DNA from 3 places in the Streptomyces sp. NPDC030820 genome. Region 2 is predicted to be linked to each of the others. Evidence: riboswitches for the same ligand, from Rfam matches in the RefSeq annotation. Region 2 holds a riboswitch; each other region holds the start of a gene.
The links. Region 2 has a riboswitch for cobalamin ahead of ACZ418_RS07730 (ribonucleoside-diphosphate reductase subunit alpha). Riboswitches for the same ligand answer to the same signal wherever they lie in the genome.
Positions count from the first base shown of each region.

Region 1: linked by a shared signal. The riboswitch ahead of ACZ418_RS10445 (CbtB domain-containing protein) and the one ahead of ACZ418_RS07730 (ribonucleoside-diphosphate reductase subunit alpha) in region 2 are both predicted to bind cobalamin.
Region 3: linked by a shared signal. The riboswitch ahead of ACZ418_RS27990 (cobalamin biosynthesis protein) and the one ahead of ACZ418_RS07730 (ribonucleoside-diphosphate reductase subunit alpha) in region 2 are both predicted to bind cobalamin.

Region 1 covers NZ_JBVIEB010000003.1:441,496-448,703, reverse strand. The annotation lists gene ACZ418_RS10465 (fucose isomerase) at 1-1, shown strand, start outside; gene ACZ418_RS10460 (BPL-N domain-containing protein) at 317-1,114, opposite strand; gene ACZ418_RS10455 (histidine phosphatase family protein) at 1,252-1,833, shown strand; gene ACZ418_RS10450 (CbtA family protein) at 1,897-2,649, opposite strand; gene ACZ418_RS10445 (CbtB domain-containing protein) at 2,671-2,892, opposite strand; cobalamin riboswitch at 2,929-3,067, opposite strand; partial or broken gene ACZ418_RS10440 (hypothetical protein) at 3,141-3,507, opposite strand; gene ACZ418_RS10435 (alpha/beta hydrolase family protein) at 3,696-4,460, shown strand; partial or broken gene ACZ418_RS10430 (zinc-dependent alcohol dehydrogenase) at 4,527-4,631, shown strand; gene ACZ418_RS10425 (S41 family peptidase) at 4,717-5,622, opposite strand; gene ACZ418_RS10420 (GNAT family N-acetyltransferase) at 5,827-6,693, shown strand; gene ACZ418_RS10415 (sensor histidine kinase) at 6,690-7,208, opposite strand, start outside.
Region 2 covers NZ_JBVIEB010000002.1:682,837-690,044, forward strand. The annotation lists gene ACZ418_RS07730 (ribonucleoside-diphosphate reductase subunit alpha) at 1-2,181, opposite strand, end outside; cobalamin riboswitch at 2,307-2,431, opposite strand; gene ACZ418_RS07735 (GNAT family N-acetyltransferase) at 2,484-2,990, opposite strand; gene mctP (monocarboxylate uptake permease MctP) at 3,065-4,693, opposite strand; gene ACZ418_RS07745 (DUF3311 domain-containing protein) at 4,690-4,953, opposite strand; gene ACZ418_RS07750 (GntR family transcriptional regulator) at 5,077-5,841, opposite strand; gene nagB (glucosamine-6-phosphate deaminase) at 6,006-6,791, opposite strand; gene ACZ418_RS07760 (TetR/AcrR family transcriptional regulator) at 6,924-7,208, shown strand, end outside.
Region 3 covers NZ_JBVIEB010000010.1:333,361-340,568, forward strand. The annotation lists gene cobN (cobaltochelatase subunit CobN) at 1-1,753, opposite strand, end outside; gene ACZ418_RS27985 (cobyric acid synthase) at 1,750-3,258, opposite strand; gene ACZ418_RS27990 (cobalamin biosynthesis protein) at 3,255-4,217, opposite strand; cobalamin riboswitch at 4,316-4,457, opposite strand; gene ACZ418_RS27995 (hypothetical protein) at 4,600-4,827, opposite strand; gene ACZ418_RS28000 (inorganic phosphate transporter) at 4,862-6,112, opposite strand; gene ACZ418_RS28005 (lysozyme) at 6,256-7,008, opposite strand; gene ACZ418_RS28010 (class II aldolase/adducin family protein) at 7,198-7,208, shown strand, end outside.

The DNA of each region.
Region 1 (7,208 bases), on a different contig from region 2:
GCCGAACCGGCGGGCGGCCGCCCACCCGACGTGCCCGCCCGCACCAAAACTTCGCGGTGTTCCGCCCGGCCCCCCGTACGGGCGGAGCACCGCGAACCAACACCTGAACGACCGAGCAAGCCAACCAGAAAGCCCACGACACGGCCGCCCACCCGACATACCCACCCCCACCAAGACTTCGCGGTGTTCCGCCCGGCCCCCCGTACGGGCGGAGCACCGCGAACCAACACCTGAACGACCGAGCAAACCAACCAGGAAGCCCCACGATTCCGAGGCACCGGCACCTGCCCGGCAGGAGGGCGCGACGCGTGGACCGCTACAGCCCCTTGACGGTCTCCTCGATGAGGTCGTGGCCGAGATCGAACCGCACGCCGTCGGGATTCCTCAGCCCCGCGTCGGTGTACCAGGAGGCATCCGCCTCGGGGTGCGGCCCGACCACTCCGACCCGCCCCTTGCCGTACGGCGCGACGACGGCGGCAGCCGTGCCGTTGTCGTACCTGGCGAGTACGGACACATCCGCACCGTCGGCCGGCCGGAAGTACGGCCCGTCCTGGAAGTACATATGGCGCCGCTTGCCCTTCCAGGTCACCGGCACGACCGTGTCCTTCGCGTCATGGACCGAGGCGCGCGGTGAGGTGATGTACTCGTCCGTGTCGCCGGGCAGCAGGCCGAATCCCGGATCCCTCCCGGCCAGATAGCCGCCCATGCAGAATCCGAGGTAGCGGCCGCCCGCCCGCGTCCAGTCGCGGATCGCCCCGGCGGCGCCCCTCAGCTTGGCCCAGGTGCCGTCGAGATCGTCGTTGCCGCCGGGCTGTGCGTAGACGTCGGCGTCCGCCAGACCGGCCGCGGTCAGGGGGACGTCCTCGTCGGGGCCGACGTAGGCGACCGTGAACGGACGCGGGGCCTTCTTCAGCAGCGCGGCGACCGCCTCGGCACATCCGTCGCAGGCCGCGGGCCCTCGGTAGACCAACGCCAGCAGCGGCTCGGCCGCCCGCGGGGAGGAACCCGTCCCCGCGCAGGCGGTGGCCGTCCCGGTGAGCAGGGCCGCGGCCGTGGCCGGAAGGACCCGGCCGAGCAGCCGGCGCCGGTCGAGGGAGGGAACGGGAGGTATCACGTGCCGCCGCCTGTTCTTCCGGGGGAACCGAGCCACCCATGATCGCCAGTGCGCGTGGTGCGCCGCAAATCCCCGGCTGACCCGGTCGTCAGCGGGATGTTGTGCGTCGTTCGCCGATGCTGGTACCTCTGGACCACGTGACCAGCCGAGTCCTTCTCCTCTCCCCCGCCATGAGCGCATCGCTGCGGCAGGCCCGCTTCGACGACGGCGGCTCGATCGACGGCAGCGGAGCGGCACGTGCCCGTTCGGCAGCCGGAGCCCTGCCCCCCGCGGTCCGTGTCCTCACCTCCCCCGGCGTGCGCTGCCGGGAGACGGCCGCGGCACTGGGCCTCGACGCCGTGCCGGTACCGGAGTTGGCCGGTCTCGATGTGGGCCGCTGGCGCGGGCGCACCCTGGAGGAGGTGGGGGCCGCCGAGCCGGAGGCGGTGGGCCGCTGGCTCTCCGACCCCGAGTGCGCACCGCACGGGGGTGAATCCGTGCGGGATCTGTGTCGGCGGGTCGCGCGGTGGCTGGCCGACGCACAGGACCTGACGGGTCGTACGCTCGCCGTGGTCGAGCCGGAGGTGGTGCGGGCAGCCGTCGTCGACGCACTCGGTGTGCCCGCGGCGGTCTTCTGGCGCCTCGACGTGCCGCCGCTGACCGTAACGGAGCTCAGCGGCCGGGCCGGGCGCTGGAATCTGCGACTGGGATGTCCGCCTGCCGCGCCGGAGGCCGATTAGGCGGGGAGAACGGCACAGGGCCCGACGGACGGTTCCGTCGGGCCCTGTGCCGTGCGCGAGGAGTCAGTGCGCGGCCGGAACCGCTCGCCGGTTGGCGGCCGTCGCCGGCTTGGGGTTCAGCAGCCGTTCGGCCAACTCACCGAAGACCAGGCCGAATCCGGCCCACAGAGCGGTCTGGATCGCCAGTGCCGAGAGCCGGAACCGCCACAGCAGGGTGGCCGGGAAGCCCTTGGGTACCTCGTTGACGACGGGCAGGAACTGGTACGCCAGACCGATCACGACGGTGAACGCGACCACCGCGGCCACCGTCGCCCACCAGGTGCCCAGGCGCGGCGCGAGCCGCCTGCCCAGGATGGTGGCGGCGACCGCCAGCAGGACGCTGAGCAGCATCATCAGGAAGTACAGGGTGGTCCGCTTGCCGATGGTGTCGGGGTTGCCGACCGACGGCGGGTTGGCCGGGTACTTCAGGAACGGCACGACGTACACGGCGAGCAGCGCGCAGCCCGACAGCAGCAGTGCCGTGGCGCGCGGTCCGAAGCGGCCCACGCGGCCGAGGGCGAAGCTGAAGGCGAGCGCGGCGATGCCGCCGAAGGCGACCCCGTAGACGAGGACACCGGTGGCGAGGCCGGCGGTCGACTGCAGGGAGCGGGAGACGGCCTCCATCTCGTGCTCGTGGGAGTGGGCCTGCTCGAAGCTGATCGCCTTGTCGACGTTCGGCTCACCGAGCACGTAGGCCACGACCAGGGCGAGCACGCCGGCCGCGAGGCCGGCGAGCATGCCCCGGACGAGAAGGTTCCGTACGGTTGCGGAGTTCATGGGCGCGCGGTGTTCGTCGCGTCAGTGGCAGGGGAAGCCCAGCAGGTGGCGGGCGTCGTGCACCCATTCGTGGACGTCCGTGCCGTTGAACACGGAGGTGGCGCCCTGCTCGGCGCCGACGAAGTAGAGCAGGACCAGCATGAGGATGCCGAAGAAGACCGCCCAGGGAGCAATCGCCTTCAGCGGCAGCTTGGCGGGAACGACGGGGGTGGTGGCTGTCGGCTGGGCGACGGTCTGCGCCATGGCAGGGCCTCCTCTGGGAGTTCGCGTCCCATCTCGGTGGTGCACAGGACGACGACCACGGGTCTGACTCACGAGCCCGCTGGGGGTCCCGCATACAGTGGCGCGACCGTGCCGGATTCCCACCGGCTTCCGTTTCGCCGTCATCGATATCGGACCGACCGTACCGCGTGACGCGCGCATGGCCAAGACCGCCTCCCGCCCAAGTGATCTTCCTCTCCCACCAGGCGGGACGGTACGAGACCCGTGGGTCAGCGGGAATCCGTGCGGCGGCGGGGTGGGGTGAAGGTGTACAGGTCGAGGATGTCCGGCACGGCAGCCACGCCGGGGCCGCCGGAGCGGACCCGGGTGACGATGTCCTCGGTCGCGTCGGGGTCGTTGACGAGCCCGAGCCAGACCGGCCGCGCACCGGGGGGCCCGGCCCGTGGCGGACGGCTGTACGACGATGACGTTGGCCTGGTCGCACACGCCGAGGCAGTCGGAGATGCGCACCGGCACCTCCGCGCGCAGACGCGCGGTCTGAGCCGCGTGATCGATCCCGGTCACCTTGGGACTGCCGCGGCAGCAGTCCCGGCACACGACGACCCGGCACGGTGCCGCACCGCTTCCCGCCACCAGGAAAAGGGGTTGGGCGGGCTGATCATCGATCTGGTAGCTTGCAGTTGACCGTGATCAAGGCCGAGGAGGTGAGACCCATGAACGCTGTATTCGTGTGGGTGCTCCCCCTCGTCGTCACGGTCGGGCGATTGACGTAGGTGTCGCCGGGAGCGCCTCGACAACAAGGCACTCCCGAAAGGCAACACGCCATGAAATCTTTGCAGTTCATCGCCGAGTCGTCCGTCAACGGCATGATCGAACGCGAGTTCACCGTGGGCGAGGTCCCCGGTGTCCTCTGGTCCCCCGCATCCGGCGCACACCGTGCGCCCCTGGTCCTGATGGGCCACGGCGGCGGCAACCACAAGAAGCATCCGGCGATGGCCGGTCGTGCACAACTCCTGGTGAACGGCTGCGGCTTCCACGTCGCGTGCATCGACGCGCCCGGTCACGGCGACCGGCCGCGCACGGCACACGACGAGCAGGAGATCGCCGAGCTGTTCCGGGCGAGGGCGGCGGGCGAGCCGGAAGGACCGATCGTCGTCCGCTACAACGCCCACCTGGCGGAGCTCGCCGTGCCCGAGTGGCAGGCGACCCTGGACGCCCTCCAGGAACTTCCGGAAATCGGCGCCGACGGGCCGGTCGGCTACTTCGGCATCAACATGGGCACAGCGATAGGCGTGCCGTTGGCGGCGATCGAACCCCGGATCACGGCCGCGGTCTTCGGTCAGCACTGGCCCGATGTCCTGGCGGAGAAGGCGAAGCAGATCACCATCCCGATCGAGTACGACATGCAGTGGGACGACGAACACATCCCGCGCGAGGCCGGTCTCGCGCTGTTCGACGCCTTCGCCTCGAAGGAGAAGACCCTGCACGCCAACGCGGGCAAGCACAAGGAGCTCCCCCGGTTCGAGGCCGCCAGCGCGGTCCGGTTCTTCGCCCGGCATCTCCGCCGAGCGGCCACCGCGCCGGCCTGACCCCGGGTCGTGGCTGTGCATCAATGCGCGACCGCGAGCCCTCAGACCGGGCGGGCGACCGCGTCGGTGGACCCCGCCCGTGTCGTCTCCCACGTCCTCGACTGGGAGCAACTCCCCGAGGCCCTGCCCGAGAAACACCTCAAGCCCGTCTTCGTCCGCGCCGACGGCTGAGCACGTCCCGACTACCCCTGTCCCTTGTCATCCAGTCAAGGCGTTTGAGGAGGCCGCGTGCGTGCTGTCGGTGAGCTGGACTGGGTCAGCCTGCCAGTCGGGCGAGGGCCAGCGCGTGCGCGTGGTCGAGGGCGTCAGCAGCGGCGCATGGGATGTCCGGCTGCACACCGGTGCCCTCCCAGTTCGTGCTGGAGACGGGGTTGATGGCGCGGCCAACGGGGACGGTGGTTTCCAGGTGTGGGTGCACGGTCCAGCCCTTGCACGGATGCGCGCCGCCGCGGGTGCGCTCACCGACGACCACGGCGCGGCCGAGCTGCTGGAGGTCGTACGCCAGCTCCTCAGCGGCAGAGAAGGTGCTGTCGCTGGACAGCACATACAACGGCTTGCTGCCGCCGAAGCGCGCGCCAGGAACGTGCGGCAGGCTCCAGGACTGCTCGCTGCGGTCGCCGCCGTGCCAGTACATGGTGTTGAGGTGGGTGCGTTCGTCGAGCAGGTAGCTGCAGACGAAGGCGACCGTGTCCGGGTCGCCGCCCCGGTTGGAGCGAAGGTCCACGATCAGCGCCTGGGCGCGGGAGGCCAGGGTGAGCGCGGCGCTCAGCGGTTCGGCGGCCCACTCCAGCGGAAACAGCATCGGTGCCAGCTCCACCACGGCGACCCCACCGCCGAGCAACTCCACCCGGGGCGCACCGCCCAGCGAGGTGTCGAAGTCCCGGCGCATGGCGTCCCGGGTGGCCGCCCCCTGCTTCGGGGACACCGGGTCGGCGTGGTGCTTCAGTCTCAGGTGTCGGTCGCCGTTGACGGACTGCAGGTCCGCGGTGACCAGACGGGCGAGCTCCTCGGCAGCGTCGACGTCATAGGCCCCCTCGGCGAGGCGTCGTTGCAGCAGGCCGGCGAGTTGCTCGGCTATCTCGGGGAAAACGTAGTGCTCGGTCAGCAGCCGGGCTGTCTCGTCGACGACAGGAGCAGGCTGAAGCTTCGTCAGAGTCGTCATGGCAGGGAGTAGAGCACAGCGCTTGCGAAAGCATCAAAGGGTTTGGACGGCTTGCGGCGCAGCTCGACGCGAAGAAGGGCAACGTGGCCCACCACCTCGCGTCTACAGATCAGCGCGCTGCACGCGACTGTCTTCGATGTCGAAGGACAACCCCGGCCCGAAACCGGGTGCGGATGGTCGGCGCCGTGGTGTGTGATCGGGGGTATGGCGATCGTGCTGGGCAAGCCGGAAGTCGACGGGTTGAGCGAGGCTGTGGGTGTGCTGCGGGAGTGGCAGTACGACGGGGCGCCGATGCAACTGCATCCGGGGGATCTGGGCTGGTTCTGGCGGTTCGGTGCGGAGGCGACGGCCGCGGCGGTCCGGACCTGGCGCCGGGACGGACGCATGCTCGCCGTCGGGCTGCTGGACGGTCCCGAGCTGTTGCGGCTGACGATCGCGCCGGAGGCTCGGCGGGACGAGGAACTGGCACAGCGGCTGGTTGCGGACATCACCAAGCCGGAGCGCGGCGTACTGATGGCGGGGAAGGCGTACGTCGAGGCGCCCATGGGCGCGCTGGTCAAGGATCTGCTGTTCGAGCACGGCTGGAACGGGGACGAGCCGTGGACCCCGCTGCGCCGCGATCTCACGGCGCCGGTGCCAGACCCAGGCGTGCGGGTCGAGGTGATCGGGCCGGAGCAGGCGCACGTGCGGACCGCCGTACAGCGGGCGTCGTTCGACACGTCGACGTTCACGGTCGAGCGCTGGCACGCGATGGCGGCCGGATTGCCGTACGCCGACGCCCGGTGTCTGGTCGCCTACGACGGCCAGGGCAACGCGGTGGCGACGGTGACGGTGTGGTCGGCCGGTCCGGGGAAGCCCGGGTTGCTGGAGCCGATGGGAGTGCACCGGGAGCACCGCGGTCACGGCTACGGCAGGGCGATCACCGTCGCCGCGGCGGCCACACTGCGGGAGCTGGGCTCGTCGAGCGCGGTCGTCTGCACCCCGAGCTCCAATGTCGGCGCCGTCGCCACCTACAGGTCAGCCGGCTTCCAGCAGCTCCCTGAGATCCGGGACCACCGCCGGGACGCCTAGGGCTGCGCGGGCCTGGCCTGGATGCCGGGGCGGAATTTGGGGAGGCGGAGGGTGATCTTCGTGCCCGCTCCGACGCCGGTCTCGATGACGAGGCCGTGGTCGTCGCCGTAGACCTGGCGCAGCCGGCGGTCGACGTTGTTCAGGCCGATGCCGGTGGCGGGTCCCGCCGTGCCGCGCAGAATGGCGCGCAGGCGTTCCGGTTCCATGCCGATGCCGTCGTCCTCGATGACGACCCGGGCCTCGGTGCCCTCGTCCTCGGCGGTGATCGTGACGCCGATGCGCTCCACGGCCCCCTCCAGACCGTGTTTGAGGGCGTTCTCGACGAGGGGCTGCAGGCAGAGGAAGGGCAGCGTCACCGGCAGCACCTCGGGGGCGATGCGCAGGGTGACCGTGAGGCGGCGGCCGAATCGGGCCCGGGCGAGTTCCAGGTACTGCTCGATGGAGCGCAACTCCTCGGCGAGGGTGGTGAAGTCGCCGCCACGGCGGAAGGAGTATCGGGTGAAGTCGGCGAATTC
Region 2 (7,208 bases):
GGAGAGCTTGCCGATGGTCGGCGTCTCCATGAACAGGTTCAGGGACTGCGCCTGGTCCAGGAACGGGGTCCTTGCCGCCGCCATGTCGATCAGGCCGCGCTGCGGGATCTCCCACGCCGTGCGGTACAGCGCCCGTACGTCGGCCGGGATCCAGGCGAAGTCCTGCACCGAGCCGTTCGAGTCGCGCAGCGCCTCACGGGTGCGGGCGTCCCAGACGCCCAGCTCCTTCAGGTCCTGCACCAGGTAGGAGTTGACCTGGAGGAACTCACCGGACAGCGTCTCGCGCTTGAACAGGTTCGACACCTGCGGCTCGATGCACTCGTACACGCCCGCGATGGAGGCGATGGTGGCGGTGGGCGCGATGGCCAGCAGCAGGGAGTTGCGCATGCCGACCTCGGCGATACGGCTGCGCAGGGCGGCCCACCGCTCCGGCCAGGTCAGCTCGACGCCGTAGTGGTCGGGGTGCAGCACGCCCTGGGCCGTACGGGTCTTCTCCCAGGCCGGCAGCGGGCCGTTGCGCTCGGCGAGGTCGGCGGATGCCTCGTACGCGGCGAGCATGATCCGCTCGGCGATCCGCGTGGACAGGGCCTTGGCCTCCGGCGAGTCGAAGGGCAGGCGCAGCTTGAAGAAGACGTCCTGCAGACCCATCGCGCCGAGGCCGACGGGACGCCACTTGGCGTTCGACCGTCCCGCCTGCTCGGTCGGATAGAAGTTGATGTCGACCACGCGGTCCAGGAAGGTGACGGCGGTGCGGACGGTGTCGTCCAGCCGCTGCCAGTCGAGGTCACCGGTCGTCGTGTCGACAAAGGCACCCAGGTTGACGGACCCCAGGTTGCACACCGCCGTCTCCCCGTCGTCCGTGACCTCCAGGATCTCCGTGCAGAGGTTGGAGGAGTGGACCACGTGCCCCGGCAGGGCGGTCTGGTTGGCGGTGCGGTTGGCCGCGTCCTTGAAGGTCATCCAGCCGTTGCCGGTCTGCGCGAGGGTGCGCATCATCCGGCCGTACAGCTCGCGGGCCGGCATGGTCTTCTTCGCCAGGCCCGCCTCCTCGGCCTTGCGGTAGGCGGCGTCGAACTCCTCGCCCCACAGGTCCACCAGCTCCGGCACGTCCGACGGGGAGAACAGCGACCACTGCGCGTCGGCGTTGACCCGGCGCATGAACTCGTCCGGGACCCAGTGCGCGAGGTTCAGGTTGTGCGTACGCCGGGCGTCCTCGCCGGTGTTGTCCCGCAGCTCCAGGAACTCCTCGATGTCGGAGTGCCAGGTCTCCAGGTAGACCGCGGCCGCGCCCTTGCGCCGGCCGCCCTGGTTCACGGCGGCCACCGAGGCGTCCAGGGTCTTCAGGAACGGCACGATGCCGTTGGAGTGCCCGTTGGTGCCGCGGATCAGCGAACCGCGGCTGCGGATCCGGGAGTACGACAGACCGATGCCGCCGGCGTGCTTGGAGAGCCGGGCGACCTGGTGGTAGCGGTCGTAGATGGAGTCCAGCTCGTCCAGCGGGGAGTCGAGCAGGTAGCAGGACGACATCTGCGGGTGCCGCGTGCCGGAGTTGAAGAGCGTGGGGGAGGACGGGAGGTAGTCGAGCCGGCTCATGAGCCCGTAGAGCGAGGCCACTTCGTCCACGGAACGGGTCGTGTCGTCCTCGGCCAGGCCGCTCGCGACCCGCAGCATGAAGTGCTGGGGCGTCTCGATGACCTTGCGGGTGATCGGGTGCCGCAGGAGGTAGCGGCTGTGCAGGGTGCGCAGGCCGAAGTAGCCGAAGCGGTCGTCGGCCCGGCGGTCGATCAGCGCGTCGAGCCGCTCGGCGTGCAGCCGTACGAAGTCGGCGGTGCGGTCCGCGATGAGCCCCTCGCGGTGCCCCACGGCCACGGACCCGGTGAAGGACGTCACGCCCTGCGAGGCGGCCTCGGCGCGGATGGAGAGGGTCAGCAGCCGGGCGGCCAGCCGGGAGTAGGCGGGGTCCTCGGAGATGAGCCCGGCGGCGGCCTCCGTGGCCAGCTCGCGCAACTCCGCCTCGTCGGCCCGAGCGGACCGGCCGCGCAGCGCGGCGGCGGCGACCCGGCCGGGGTCGGCGTCGGGGAGGTCGGCGGTCAGCTCGGTCAGGGTCCGCAGCAGCGCGGCACCGGGACCGTCGGTCTCCAGGCCGCTGGCTGAAGCCGGATCTGCTGGCGCGATGGTCACGTGGGGCTCTCCCTCGCTCGGCACGGGGGCCTTGTGGAGGGCAGGGGGCAGCCACGAGCGCACACGGCGTCGCGTCCACCGGCCCATCCCACGAGGCCCGGACGTCTCAGGGCACCCGAACCGGACGGCCGGGTGCGCTGCCGGCAGGTCCTCGGACTGACTCCTGAGCGCAGACGCGCACAAGTACACCGTTGCGGGACAGTTCCGGATTCGCACCGGATTCCCCTGCGGCGACAGCGAGCATGAGCATACATCTAGTGCCGGGCTGTCGTGGCACCCCCAGATGTTGTGTCGGGGCGGTGTCAGAGAGTCAACTCGTAGGTGAGCAGGGTGATGTCGGCGAGCTCCGGGAGCGGGGTCCAGTCGCGTTCGGGGACGCGGACGAACCCCAGGCGCTCGTAGATGCGGTGGGCGGCGTGCATGGTGCGCTGGGTGGACAGGACGAGGGCCGTGCAGCCCTCCGTGGCCCGTGCGCGGTCGATGCAGGCCTGGACGAGGGCCTCGCCGGCACCCTGTCCCCGCCCCGCGTGCGCGACCGCCAGCATGCGGATCTCCGCCTCTCCGGGGCGGGCGATGTCGGCCATGGGGCCGGGGGACGGTACGAAGGTGACTCCGCCGAGGAGGGTGTCGTTCTGCGTGGCCACGAGGACGTGTGCTGCGGCCGCTCTCTTGGCCACGTTCTTGAGTTCGGCGAGGTATGCGTCGCTCTCGCCGAAGTCCAGGAGGCCGTCCTGGAGATAGGCCTGGGCGGTGATCTCGCCCAGGGTGTCGTATTCGGCGGGGGCTGCGGGGCGGATCCGGATGTCCATGGCACCGAGTCTGCCGGAGGGCAACGACGACGGGCCGCCGGATTTCCTCCGGCGGCCCGTCGTACGGCGGTCGCTCAGTGACCGGTGCCCGCAGTCGCCGGCGGCAGCTCCACCTGCACCCCCGGGTCGCCCGCGTCCGCCGTGTAGTCCTCCGGCTTGGTCTCGTCGACGCCCTCGGGGGCCTTCACGGCCTTCAGGACGAAGGTGAGGACCACGGTGACCACGACGTTGAGGACGAAGGCCGTGAGGCCGATGTAGCCGATCTCGCCGATGCCGGGGATCTCCTTCGCCGAGCCGCCGAAGTGCTTCTGGGTCGGGGAGGCGACACCGTACGCGGCGACCGTGCCGTACGCCATGCCGACCGCCCAGCCGGCGAGCAGGGCCCAGCGGTGGAACCAGCGGGTGAACAGGCCGCCGACCAGGGCCGGGAAGGTCTGCAGGATCCAGATGCCCCCCAGGAGCTGGAAGTTGATCGCCACCGTCTTGTCCATCGTCAGGACGAAGACCAGGGCGCCGACCTTCACCAGCAGGGAGACGAGCTTGGAGACCTGGGCCTCCTGCTTCGGCGTGGCGTCCGGCTTGATGAAGTCCTTGTAGATGTTGCGGGTGAACAGGTTCGCCGCCGCGATCGACATGATCGCCGCGGGGACCAGGGCACCGATGCCGATCGCCGCGAAGGCGACGCCCGCGAACCAGTCCGGGAACATGTCCTCGAACAGCTGGGGGATGGCCAGCTGGCCGTTGGTGACCTTGACCCCGGCCGCGATCGCCATGAAGCCCAGCAGCGCGAGCAGACCGAGCATCAGGGAGTACAGCGGCAGGATCGTGGTGTTGCGGCGGATCACGTTACGGCTCCTGGAGGACAGGGTCGCGGTGATCGAGTGCGGGTACATGAAGAGCGCGAGCGCGGAGCCGAGGGCCAGGGTGGCGTACGTCCACTGGCCGGCCTCCGGCGGCACGAGCGCGCCGCGCGGCTTGCCCGTCGCCGGGTTGACCTGGCTGAACGCCTGGCTCGCCTTGGCGAAGATGTCGTCGAAGCCGCCCAGCTTGATCGGGATGTAGATGATCGCCACCGCGATGACGATGTAGATCAGCGTGTCCTTGACGAAGGCGATCAGGGCGGGCGCGCGCAGACCGGAGGAGTAGGTGTACGCCGCCAGCACGCCGAAGGCGATCAGCAGGGGCAGGTCCCGTACGAACCAGTTGGTGCTGCTGTCCCCGCCGATGCCCATCACGTCCAGCACCGCCTGGATGCCCACGAGCTGGAGCGCGATGTACGGCATCGTCGCCAGGATGCCGGTCAGCGCCACCGCCAGCGACAGGCCCTTGGAGCCGAAGCGGCCCCGGACGAAGTCGGAGGTGGTGACGTACCCGTGGCGGTGCGAGACCGACCACAGGCGCGGCAGGAACGTGAAGATCAGCGGGTAGACCAGGATCGTGTACGGCACCGCGAAGAAGCCGGCCGCGCCCGCCGCGTAGATCGCCGCCGGTACGGCGACGAAGGTGTACGCGGTGTACAGGTCGCCGCCGAGCAGGAACCATGTGATCCAGGTGCCGAACGACCGTCCGCCCAGGCCCCATTCGTCCAGGGAGTGCTCGTTCTCGGCCCTGCGCCAGCGGGCGGCGAGGAAGCCCATGACCGTGACGGCCAGGAAGAAGAAGATGAAGACGCCGAGCGCGACGCCGTTGACGCCGTTCTTCACTTGGCCTCACCGCCCTGCTGAGCGCCGCGGGCGCGCTGGTCGCGCTGCCAGAGCTTGTACGCGGTCGTCGTGAGCGCGGTGGAGATCAGCACCCAGAGCATCTGGTACCAGTAGAAGAACGGGATCCCGACGAAGGCGGGGTCCGTCTTGACGTAGGAGCCGACCCAGAGCATCGCCACGAAGGGCGCGACGAGACACAGGCCGATGATCACACGCACCGGCGTCACCACCGGTGGTTTCACTTCAGGCGTTTCGGACATGCCACGGCTCCGTCCCCTCGCTGATCACCTGTGTAATGCGCAGGCAATGTAGGTGACGGTGTCGGGGAAGCGGAAGACCTCGTCCGGATCTCGGTATATCGATTCAGCGACGGTCGGCGGATCCTACTCGGCAGGCCGCTTCAGCCGCGCGACGAACTTGTACCGGTCGCCCCGGTACACCGAGCGCACCCACTCCACCGGCTTGCCCTCGTGGTCCAGGGAGTGGCGGGAGAGCATCAGCATCGGCAGGCCCACGTCGGTGCCGAGCAGGCCCGCCTCGCGCGGGGTGGCCAGCGAGGTCTCGATGGTCTCCTCGGCCTCCGCGAGGTGCACGTCGTAGACCTCGGCGAGGGCGGTGTAGAGCGACGTGTACTTCACCAGGGAGCGGCGCAGGGCCGGGAAGCGCTTGGCGCTCAGGTGGGTGGTCTCGATGGCCATCGGCTCGCCGTTGGCCATGCGCAGCCGCTCGATGCGCAGCACCCGGCCGCCGGCGGTGATGTCGAGCAGCCCGGCGAGCCGGTCGTCGGCGGTGATGTACCCGATGTCCAGCAGCTGCGAGGTCGGCTCCAGACCCTGGGCGCGCATGTCCTCGGTGTAGGAGGTGAGCTGGAGCGCCTGGGAGACCTTGGGCTTGGCGACGAAGGTGCCCTTGCCCTGGATGCGCTCCAGGCGTCCCTCGACCACCAGTTCCTGCAGGGCCTGGCGGACGGTGGTGCGGGAGGTGTCGAACTCGGCCGCCAGCGTGCGCTCGGGCGGGACCGGCGTGCCCGGCGCCTGCGTCTCCGTCATGTCGAGCAGGTGCTTCTTCAGGCGGTAGTACTTGGGCACGCGCGCCGTACGGACGGTCGTCGCGGCCTCGTTCTCCGCACTGCTGACGTCGGTGCTCATGCTCTGCCTTCCCGGCTCCGGATGCCGAAAGCGACCGACTGACATCGGCCACGGCTCACATCGTGGCACGGGTTCTTCTGTCAGGGCTCCACCCGCACGCTCCGTGATCTCCTCTATATACAGCGGTGACCGGGTTTGGTCTAGTCCATGGCGGCGAGCGGGCGTCAGATCCCCTGCCAGTCCGGCTTGCCCGCGTAGGTGTGCCGGAAGTAGTCGGCCAGCTTCAGCTTGGCGGCCGCCGCCTCGTCGACGACCACCGTGGCGTGCGGGTGCAGCTGGAGCGCGGAGGCCGGGCAGACGGCCGCGACCGGGCCCTCGACGGTCGCGGCGACCGCGTCCGCCTTGCCCTCGCCGGTCGCCAGCAGCACCAGGTGGCGGGCCTCCAGGATGGTGCCGATGCCCTGGGTGATGACGTGGTGCGGCACCTGCTCGATGTCGCCGTCGAAGAAGCGGGCGTTGTCGACGCGGGTCTGCTCGGTCAGTGTCTTGATCCGGGTGCGCGAGGCGAGCGAGGAGCACGGCTCGTTGAACCCGATGTGCCCGTCGGTGCCGATCCCGAGCAGCTGCAGGTCCACCCCGCCGGCCGCGGCGAGCGCACGGTCGTACGCCGCGCAGGCCGCCTGGATGTCCTCGGCGGTGCCGTCGGGCCCGAGGAACTTGTCCATGCCGATGCCGAGCGGCTCCAGGACCTCCCGGCGCAGCACCGAGCGGTAGGACTCGGGGTGTTCGGCGGGCAGTCCCACGTATTCGTCGAGCTGGGCGATGCGCGCCCGCGAGGTGTCCACGGCGCCGGAGCGCACCTTCGCGGTCAGTGCCTGGTAGATGGGCAGCGGGGTGGAGCCGGTGGCCACGCCGAGCAGGGCGTCGGGCTTGCGGCGCAGCAGCCGTGCCATGGCCTCGGCGATCAGTTCGCCGCCCGCCGCGGCGTCCGGAACGATGACAACTTCCACGCTGGGCCTGCCGTTCTGAAGTGGGCTCTGGACGTCTATGTGGTTTAGACCAATCTAACAGAACCGGGTCCGCCGGCGGTGCACTTCTCCCGGCCGGCGCATTTCTCTAGGGCCCGCTATAAAATACCCTCCATGGTGAGCGCTCAGGAGACGAGAACACGGGCCGGGGCCTTGGGAACGCGGGGTCGCCCGCGCTCCTTCGATCGTGCCACCGCCCTGGAGAAGGCACTCATGGCCTTCTGGGAGCACGGCTACGAGGCCACCTCGGTCGCCGACCTCACCCGGATCATGGGGATCGGCGCCCCGAGCCTGTACGCCGCCTTCGGCGACAAACGGACGCTGTTCGAAGAGGTCGTACGGCTCTACACCGACACGTACGGCGCCTTCGGCGATCGCGCCCTCGCCGAGGAGCCCACC
Region 3 (7,208 bases), on a different contig from region 2:
CGTCCAGCAGCTGCTCCAGCTTGGCCAGGTCGCCGTAGGTGTCGGCGCGCGCCATCGGCGGCACCAGGTGGTCGACCACCGTGGCGTGCCCGCGCCGCTTGGCCTGGGTGCCCTCACCGGGGTCGTTGACGATGAACGGGTAGATCAGAGGCAGATCGCCGAGGACGGCGTCCGGCGCGCAACCGCGCGACAGCCCCAGCCCCTTGCCCGGCAGCCACTCCATCGTGCCGTGCTTGCCCATGTGCACGATCGCGTCGGCGCCGAAGCTGTTCTCCAGCCAGCGGTAGGCCGCCATGTAGTGGTGCGAGGGCGGCATGTCGGGGTCGTGGTAGATCGCGATCGGGTTCTCGCCGAATCCGCGCGGCGGCTGGATCATGACCACGACGTTCCCGAACTGCAGGGAGGCCAGCACGATGTCGTCGCCGTCGACGTACAGGCTGCCCGGCGGCTCGCCCCACGCCTCCACCATGGCTTCCCTGAGCTGCGGGTCCAGCTTCTCGAACCACGCCCGGTAGTCGGCCAGCGGGACCCGCGCGGGCGCCGCCGCCAGCTGCTCCTCGGTGAGCCATTCGACGTCGTGGCCGCCGGCCTCGATCAACCGGTGGATCAACTCGTCGCCGCCGGAGGGGTATGCGGTGAGCCCGTATCCGGCGTCCCGGAGCGCGTCCAGCACCCGCACCGCCGACGCGGGCGTGTCCAGACCGACCGCGTTGCCGACCCGGGAGTGCTTGGTCGGGTACGCGGTGAAGACCAGCGCGATCTTCTTCTCCGCGTTCGGCTTGTGCTTCAACCGCGCGTGCCGCAGGGCGATCCCGGCCACCCGCGCGGACCGCTCCGGGTCGGCCACGTACACCGGGACCTCGTCCGGACCCTGCTCCTTGAAGGAGAACGGCACGGTGATCAGCCGGCCGTCGAACTCCGGGATCGCGACCTGCATCGCCGCGTCCATGGGGGAGAGGGCGGCGTCCGACTCCTCCCATGCGGAGCGCGACGAGGTGAGGCAGAGGCCCTGGAGCACCGGGATGTCCAGGTCCGCGAGCGCGCCGATGTCCCAGGACTCCTCGTCGCCGCCCGCCGAGGCCTGCGAGGCGTGGGTGCCGCCGGCCGCGAGCACGGTCGCGATCAGCGCGTCGGCCCGCCCCAGCAGCTCGTACAGCCCGGCGTCCGCGCCGCGCAGCGAACCACAGTAGACGGGGAGGGCGTTCGCGCCCTGCGCCTCGATCGCCTCGCACAGGGTGTCCACGAAGGCGGTGTTGCCGCTGAGCTCGTGCGCCCGGTAGAAGAGCACACCCACGGTCGGACGGCCGCTGTGGATCTCGTAGGAGCCGTGGACGCCGTACTCCGGCATTCTGCGCGGCTCCTCGAAGCCCTCACCGGTCAGCAGCACGGTGTCCGAGAGGAACCGGGACAGCTCCAGCAGGTTCGCGGGCCCGCCCTCGACCAGGTACTTCAGCGCCTCCGCCACCACACCGGCCGGCACCGACGACTCGGCCATCAACTCGGCGTCCGGTACGGCCTCGCCGCCCAGCAGCACGGTCGGTACGCCGGACGCCCGCAGCACGGCCAGCCCCTCCTCCCAGGCGCGCTTGCCACCCAGCAGCCGTACGACGGCGAGGTCCGCGCCCTGGACGAGGCCCGGGAGTTCACCGGCGACGTCCACCCGCGTCGGGTTGCCGATGCGATAGTCCGCGCCGGAGGCCCGGGCCGCCAGCAGATCCGTGTCGGCGGTCGACAACAACAACACTGTGCTCATGCAGGCGCTCCCGGTGGGATGAAAGGCAGTCCTTGCGGCGCGCCCGACTCGATGAGCCGCCACAGCGCGTCCGTGTCCGCGTGCTGTTCGATCAGGTCGCCGAGCCGGTCGAGCTGCTCCTCGCGCAGCGCGGCGAAGGAGGTGTCCGGCGCGGGCACGAAGCGGCGGCCCGCGGCGGCGGCCACCTCGCGCAGAAAGGCGCGGCGGAAGCCGTCCGACTCCAGCGAGCCGTGCCAGTGCGTGCCCCAGGTCTGGCCGGCCCGGCAGCCGTCCAGGAAGGGATCGCCGCCGTCGATCGTGGCGACCCCGTGGTGGATCTCGTACCCCTCGACCCGCTCGCCGAGGGCCTCGCCGGTCGGCCGGGTCAGGGTCTTCTCGCGGGCGAACCGCACCCGTACGGGCAGCACACCGAGCCCGGGGACCTCGCCGGCCCGCGACTCGACCTCGTCCTCGATGCGCTCGCCGAGGATCTGGAAGCCGCCGCAGATGCCGAGGACGGGCCGCTGCTCGGCGGCCCGCCGCACCAGGGCGTCCGCGAGGCCCCGCTCCCGCAGCCACTCCAGCGCCCGGACCGTGCCCCGGGTCCCCGGAACCACGACCAGGTCCGCGTCCGCCAGCTCCTCCGGACGGTCCACGAACCGCACCACGACCCCCGGTTCGGCGGCGAGCGCGTCCACGTCGGTGAAGTTGGACATCAGCGGGATCGCGCACACGGCGACCCGCAGCACGTCCTCGCCGACGGGCGGGGTCACGGTGGACTCGCGGACCGTGCCCCGCAGCGAGACCGCCATCCCGTCCTCCTCGTCGATGCCGAGCCCGTGCCGGAACGGCAGCACGCCGTACGTACGCCGGGCGGTGAGGCCGTGCAGCATCTCCAGACCTGGCTCCAGCAGGGAGACATCGCCACGGAACTTGTTCACCAGGAACCCGGCGACCAGTTCCTGGTCCTCCGGCGAGAGCAGGGCGACGGTCCCGAAGAAGGAGGCGAAGACACCCCCGCGGTCGATGTCGCCGACGATGAGCACGGGCAGTCGCGCGTGCCGTGCGATCCCCATGTTCACGATGTCCGTCCGCCGCAGATTGATCTCCGCGGGCGAGCCCGCCCCCTCACAGATCACCGCGTCATACGTGCCCCGCAACTCGGCCAGGCAGTCCAGCACCGTGCCGAGGAGCTGCTGCTGCCGCCCGCCGTGGTACCCGCGTGCGCTCAGCTCGCCCACCGGCCTGCCCAGCAGCACCACCTGGCTGCTCTGCTCGCCGCCCGGCTTGAGCAGCACCGGGTTCATCAGCGCGGTCGGCTCGATCCGGCACGCCTGGGCCTGCATGGCCTGTGCCCGCCCGATCTCCGCGCCCTCGCGGGTGACGAAGGAGTTGAGCGACATGTTCTGCGCCTTGAACGGCGCGACCTTCACGCCCTGTCGCACCAGCCATCGGCAGATCCCGGCCGTCACGACGCTCTTTCCGGCGTCGGAGGTGGTGCCGGCGACGAGGAGTCCCCCGTTCACTTCCCACGTCCCTTCAGACCCTTGACGCTCTTGACGAGGAGGCGCGCGGTGACCGTGCTGCCGAGCGCGAGCAGGCCGACGCGGCGGGAGAGCCGTACGGCCCGGTCGATGTCGGTGACCCGAACGGCCCGGCCGGTGTCCCCGTTGAGCACGGGCCGGTGCTCGACGCGGCCGCCGTAGGAGAGCGTTCCGCCCAGGCGGACGCCGAGGGCGCCCGCGAAGGAGGCCTCCACGGGCCCGGCGTTGGGGCTCGGGTGCCGATGGGCGTCGGCCTTCCAGGCGCGCAGGGCACCGCGCGGGTCGGGGCCGGCCGCGGCGGCGAGTACGGCGGTCAGCCGGGCCCCCGGCCAGCCGGCCAGGTCGTCCAGCCGGGCGGAGGCCCAGCCGTAGCGCCGGTAGCGCGGGGACCTGTGACCGACCATCGCGTCCAGGGTGTTGACGGCCCGGAAGCCCAGCAGCCCGGGCACCCCGGCCACGGCCCCCCACACCAGGGCGCCCACGACGGCGTCGGAGGTGTTCTCGGCGACCGACTCGACCACGGCCCGGGCGATCCCGTCGGCGTCCAGCGCCTGTGGGTCCCGGCCGCACAGGTGCGGCAGCCGCGCCCGTGCCGCCTCGACGTCCCCGGACTCCAGGGCGCGCCCGATCGTACGGGCCTCCCGGGCGAGCGAAGTACCGCCTACGACCGCCCAGGTGGCGGCGGCGGTCAGCGCGACGGAGGCGGCGGGGGAGGGGCGTACGGCGCGTGCGGCCAGCGTGCCGAGTGCGACGGCGCCACCGGCGCACACGACGGTGTGCACGGCGCCCCAGCCGCGGTGGTCGTGCCACAACGAGCGGTCCACGGCAGCGGCCGCACGCCCGAACGCGGCGACCGGATGCCCGCGGCGCGGATCGCCGAGGAGCAGGTCACCGAGAAGGCCGGCGGCGGCGCCGTACGCGTAAGTGCGATCGGCACCCATCGGCTCAGCCGGCCGTGGGTACAGGAGTGGGCCTGGTACTGGTCCTTCGGCAGCCGGGCATGGCGATCTGTGTCCTCACTCAGGGTGTCCGCGCCCTGGATCGACGAGATTCGGCGGTGAGAGTTCCTGGCTCCCGGGGGTTCTTCCCCGGTGACAGTGGCGGGACCGCGCCGGATTCGCACCGGCTTCCTCTCCTGCCGCCGTACATGGCCTGGGCAGTCCACCACGCGCCCGGAACGGCCGTCAACTTGCCGTTGACCTGCGCGGGGAGAGTGTGCCGATCCCCACATCGTGGGGCGCCCGTGGGCTGTGCGCATGGCGAAGGCTCCCCTCCGTCAGGGACGGAGGGGAGCCTTCGGATTGCCCGATTCGTGCTGCCCGGTCAGGACTTGGAGACGATGAGGAAGATGCCGTACGACACCGCCGCCGCGCAGGCGGCGAAGCAGAGGTAGGCGCCGGTGACGGCGAGGGCGGCGGAGGTGCCCTGGGCCGCGGCCTTCTCGCGCCGGGCCAGACCGTTGATGCCGAGGGTGAACAGGGCCACCAGGCCCACCGTGAACACGAGGCTGACGCCGAAGACGGAGCCGAGGGCCGACCAGTCGATCTTCATGGGGTTGCTTCCTTGGTTACCGGCGTGGCCGGGGTCAGACGGTGGCGGCCGGCGGGGCGGCCTCGGTCGCGGGCTCAGCGGCGGCCGGGGAGGGGATCGTGGCCGTCAGGTCCTCGGTGATCGTGCCCGCCGGGGGCGGGGTCACCGCGGCGATGGCGGCGGTCACCACGCCGGCCGGCTCCTCGGACACGTCGACGACGTTGGTGTGGTCGACGACCTCGCGGCGGGAGAACTTCCAGATCGCGGCGCTCGAGGCGACCAGGAAGACGGCGACGACGGCGGTGCCCCAGTCACCCAGGTCCGTGACGGACTCGGCGCCCGCGCCGACCAGCGCGGCGGCCGGGAGCGTGAGCACCCAGGCGACGGCCATGCGGGTCGCGGTGGACCAGCGGACCACCCCGCCCTTGCGGCCGAGGCCCGCGCCCATCACCGAGCCGGAGACGACGTGCGTGGTGGAGAGGGAGAAGCCCAGGTGCGAGGAGGCCAGGATGGCGGTCGCGGCGCTGGTCTGGGCGGCGAAGCCCTGGCGCGGCTCCAGGTCGGTCAGGCCCTTGCCCATGGTGCGGATGATCCGCCAGCCGCCGATGTAGGTGCCGAGCGCGATGGCCAGGCCCGCGGAGAGGATGACCCAGGTGGGAGGGTTCGAGCCCGGGGCGATGGCGCCGCCCGCGATCAGCGCGAGGGTGATGATGCCCATCGTCTTCTGGGCGTCGTTGGTGCCGTGGGCGAGGGAGACCAGGCCGGCGGAGGCGATCTGGCCGGCGCGGTAGCCCTTGCGGGTGGCCTCGCCCTCGGCCTTGCCGCCGATTCCGTAGGAGAACCGGGTGGCCAGCATCGAGGCGACGCCCGCCACGAGCGGCGCGGCGACCGCCGGGAGCAGCACCTTAGTGACCAGGACGTCACCGTGCACCGCGCCGAGGCCGGCGGAGGCGATCGTGGCGCCGATCAGACCGCCCATCAGGGCGTGCGAGGAGCTGGAGGGCAGGCCCACCAGCCAGGTCAGCAGGTTCCAGAGGATCGCGCCGACCAGGGCGGCGAAGATGACCTCGGGACGGATGCCGGTCTCGTCGACGAGACCTTTGGAGATCGTGTTGGCGACCTCCACGGAGAGGAAGGCGCCCACCAGATTGAGGGCGGCGGACATGGCCACCGCGATCTTGGGCTTCAGGGCGCCTGTCGAGATGGTGGTCGCCATCGCGTTGGCGGTGTCGTGGAAACCGTTCGTGAAATCGAACGCGAGAGCAGTTACTACCACTATCGCGAGGATCAGCGAGAAGCTTTCCATTTACCCAGGCAATCGTTCGAGGTCATTGGCTGGACGACCGTAGGCAACCTGGGTGAACGGAAGATGAACTGGGGCGGGCGCCAGGGTGTCCGAAGGGGGGGATTGAGGTTCCGCTTGGCTCCGGCGGCCCAGGCGCCCCTTGGCTACCAGCCCCGGGCGAAGGTCCGCAGCCGGACCGCGGACCCGTTGAAGAGATTCTGGTCACCCGGCAGCCGGCCGTCGGCGTCGAACTGCCAGAACATCCAGTGCCGCCAACCACCCGGCAGCGGCCCCGGCCGTGAGGTGCCGTGCCGGGCGATCCACAGGGCGTGGCTCGTGGCGAAGGCGTGGCTGTTGCCGGTGCAGAGCCGCCACCACTCGGTCGTCGTGTAGATCACCGGGCGGCGGCCGGTCTCCTGCTTGATCTCGTCGCTGAAGGACCGGATCCAGCGGACCATCCGCGTCCTGTCCAGTCCGTAGCACTTCTGCTTCTTGCTGTACGGGTTGTCCTCGATGTCCAGCGCGGGCGGCAGGGTCCGGCCGTCCGCCACCCAGTCCCCGCCGTTCCGCACGAAGTACGCGGCCTGCTGGGCGCCGGAGGACCTGTCCGGCCGTGCGAAGTGGTACGCGCCCCGGTACAGGCCCGCCTCGTGCGCGCCGTCGTACTGCTGGGCGAAGTAGGGGTTGCGGTAGTCCGTGGACTCGGTCGCCTTGACGTAGACGAACCGCGCGCCCGTCGACCGGGCGACTGCCCAGTCGACGGGCTTCTGGTGCGACGAGACGTCGTGCCCCCGGGGCAGGCCCGAGGCCGCCGGATGTCCGGCGGCCGCGGACGCGGTGCCCGTGAGGGCGAGCGCCGCCACGGCCGCCGCGAGGACACCGGCGCGGTGGCGGACAGGGGTGCGTTTGCTGGCCATGTGTCTCCCCGGGTCGGCGGACGAAAGATCGTCCTGCGGGCAAGAGGGACCATTGAAGGCCCGCTGATCGCCGAATCAGCGCCTCTTCGCGGCGATTCACCAGGACTTCCGCCCGTTCGGGGGCATGCGCTCGCGGCCGGAAGTGTCCGTCCGTCCCCCTCCCGCGGGCCCGGCTGGCAGGATCGCGGCATGGCTGAACA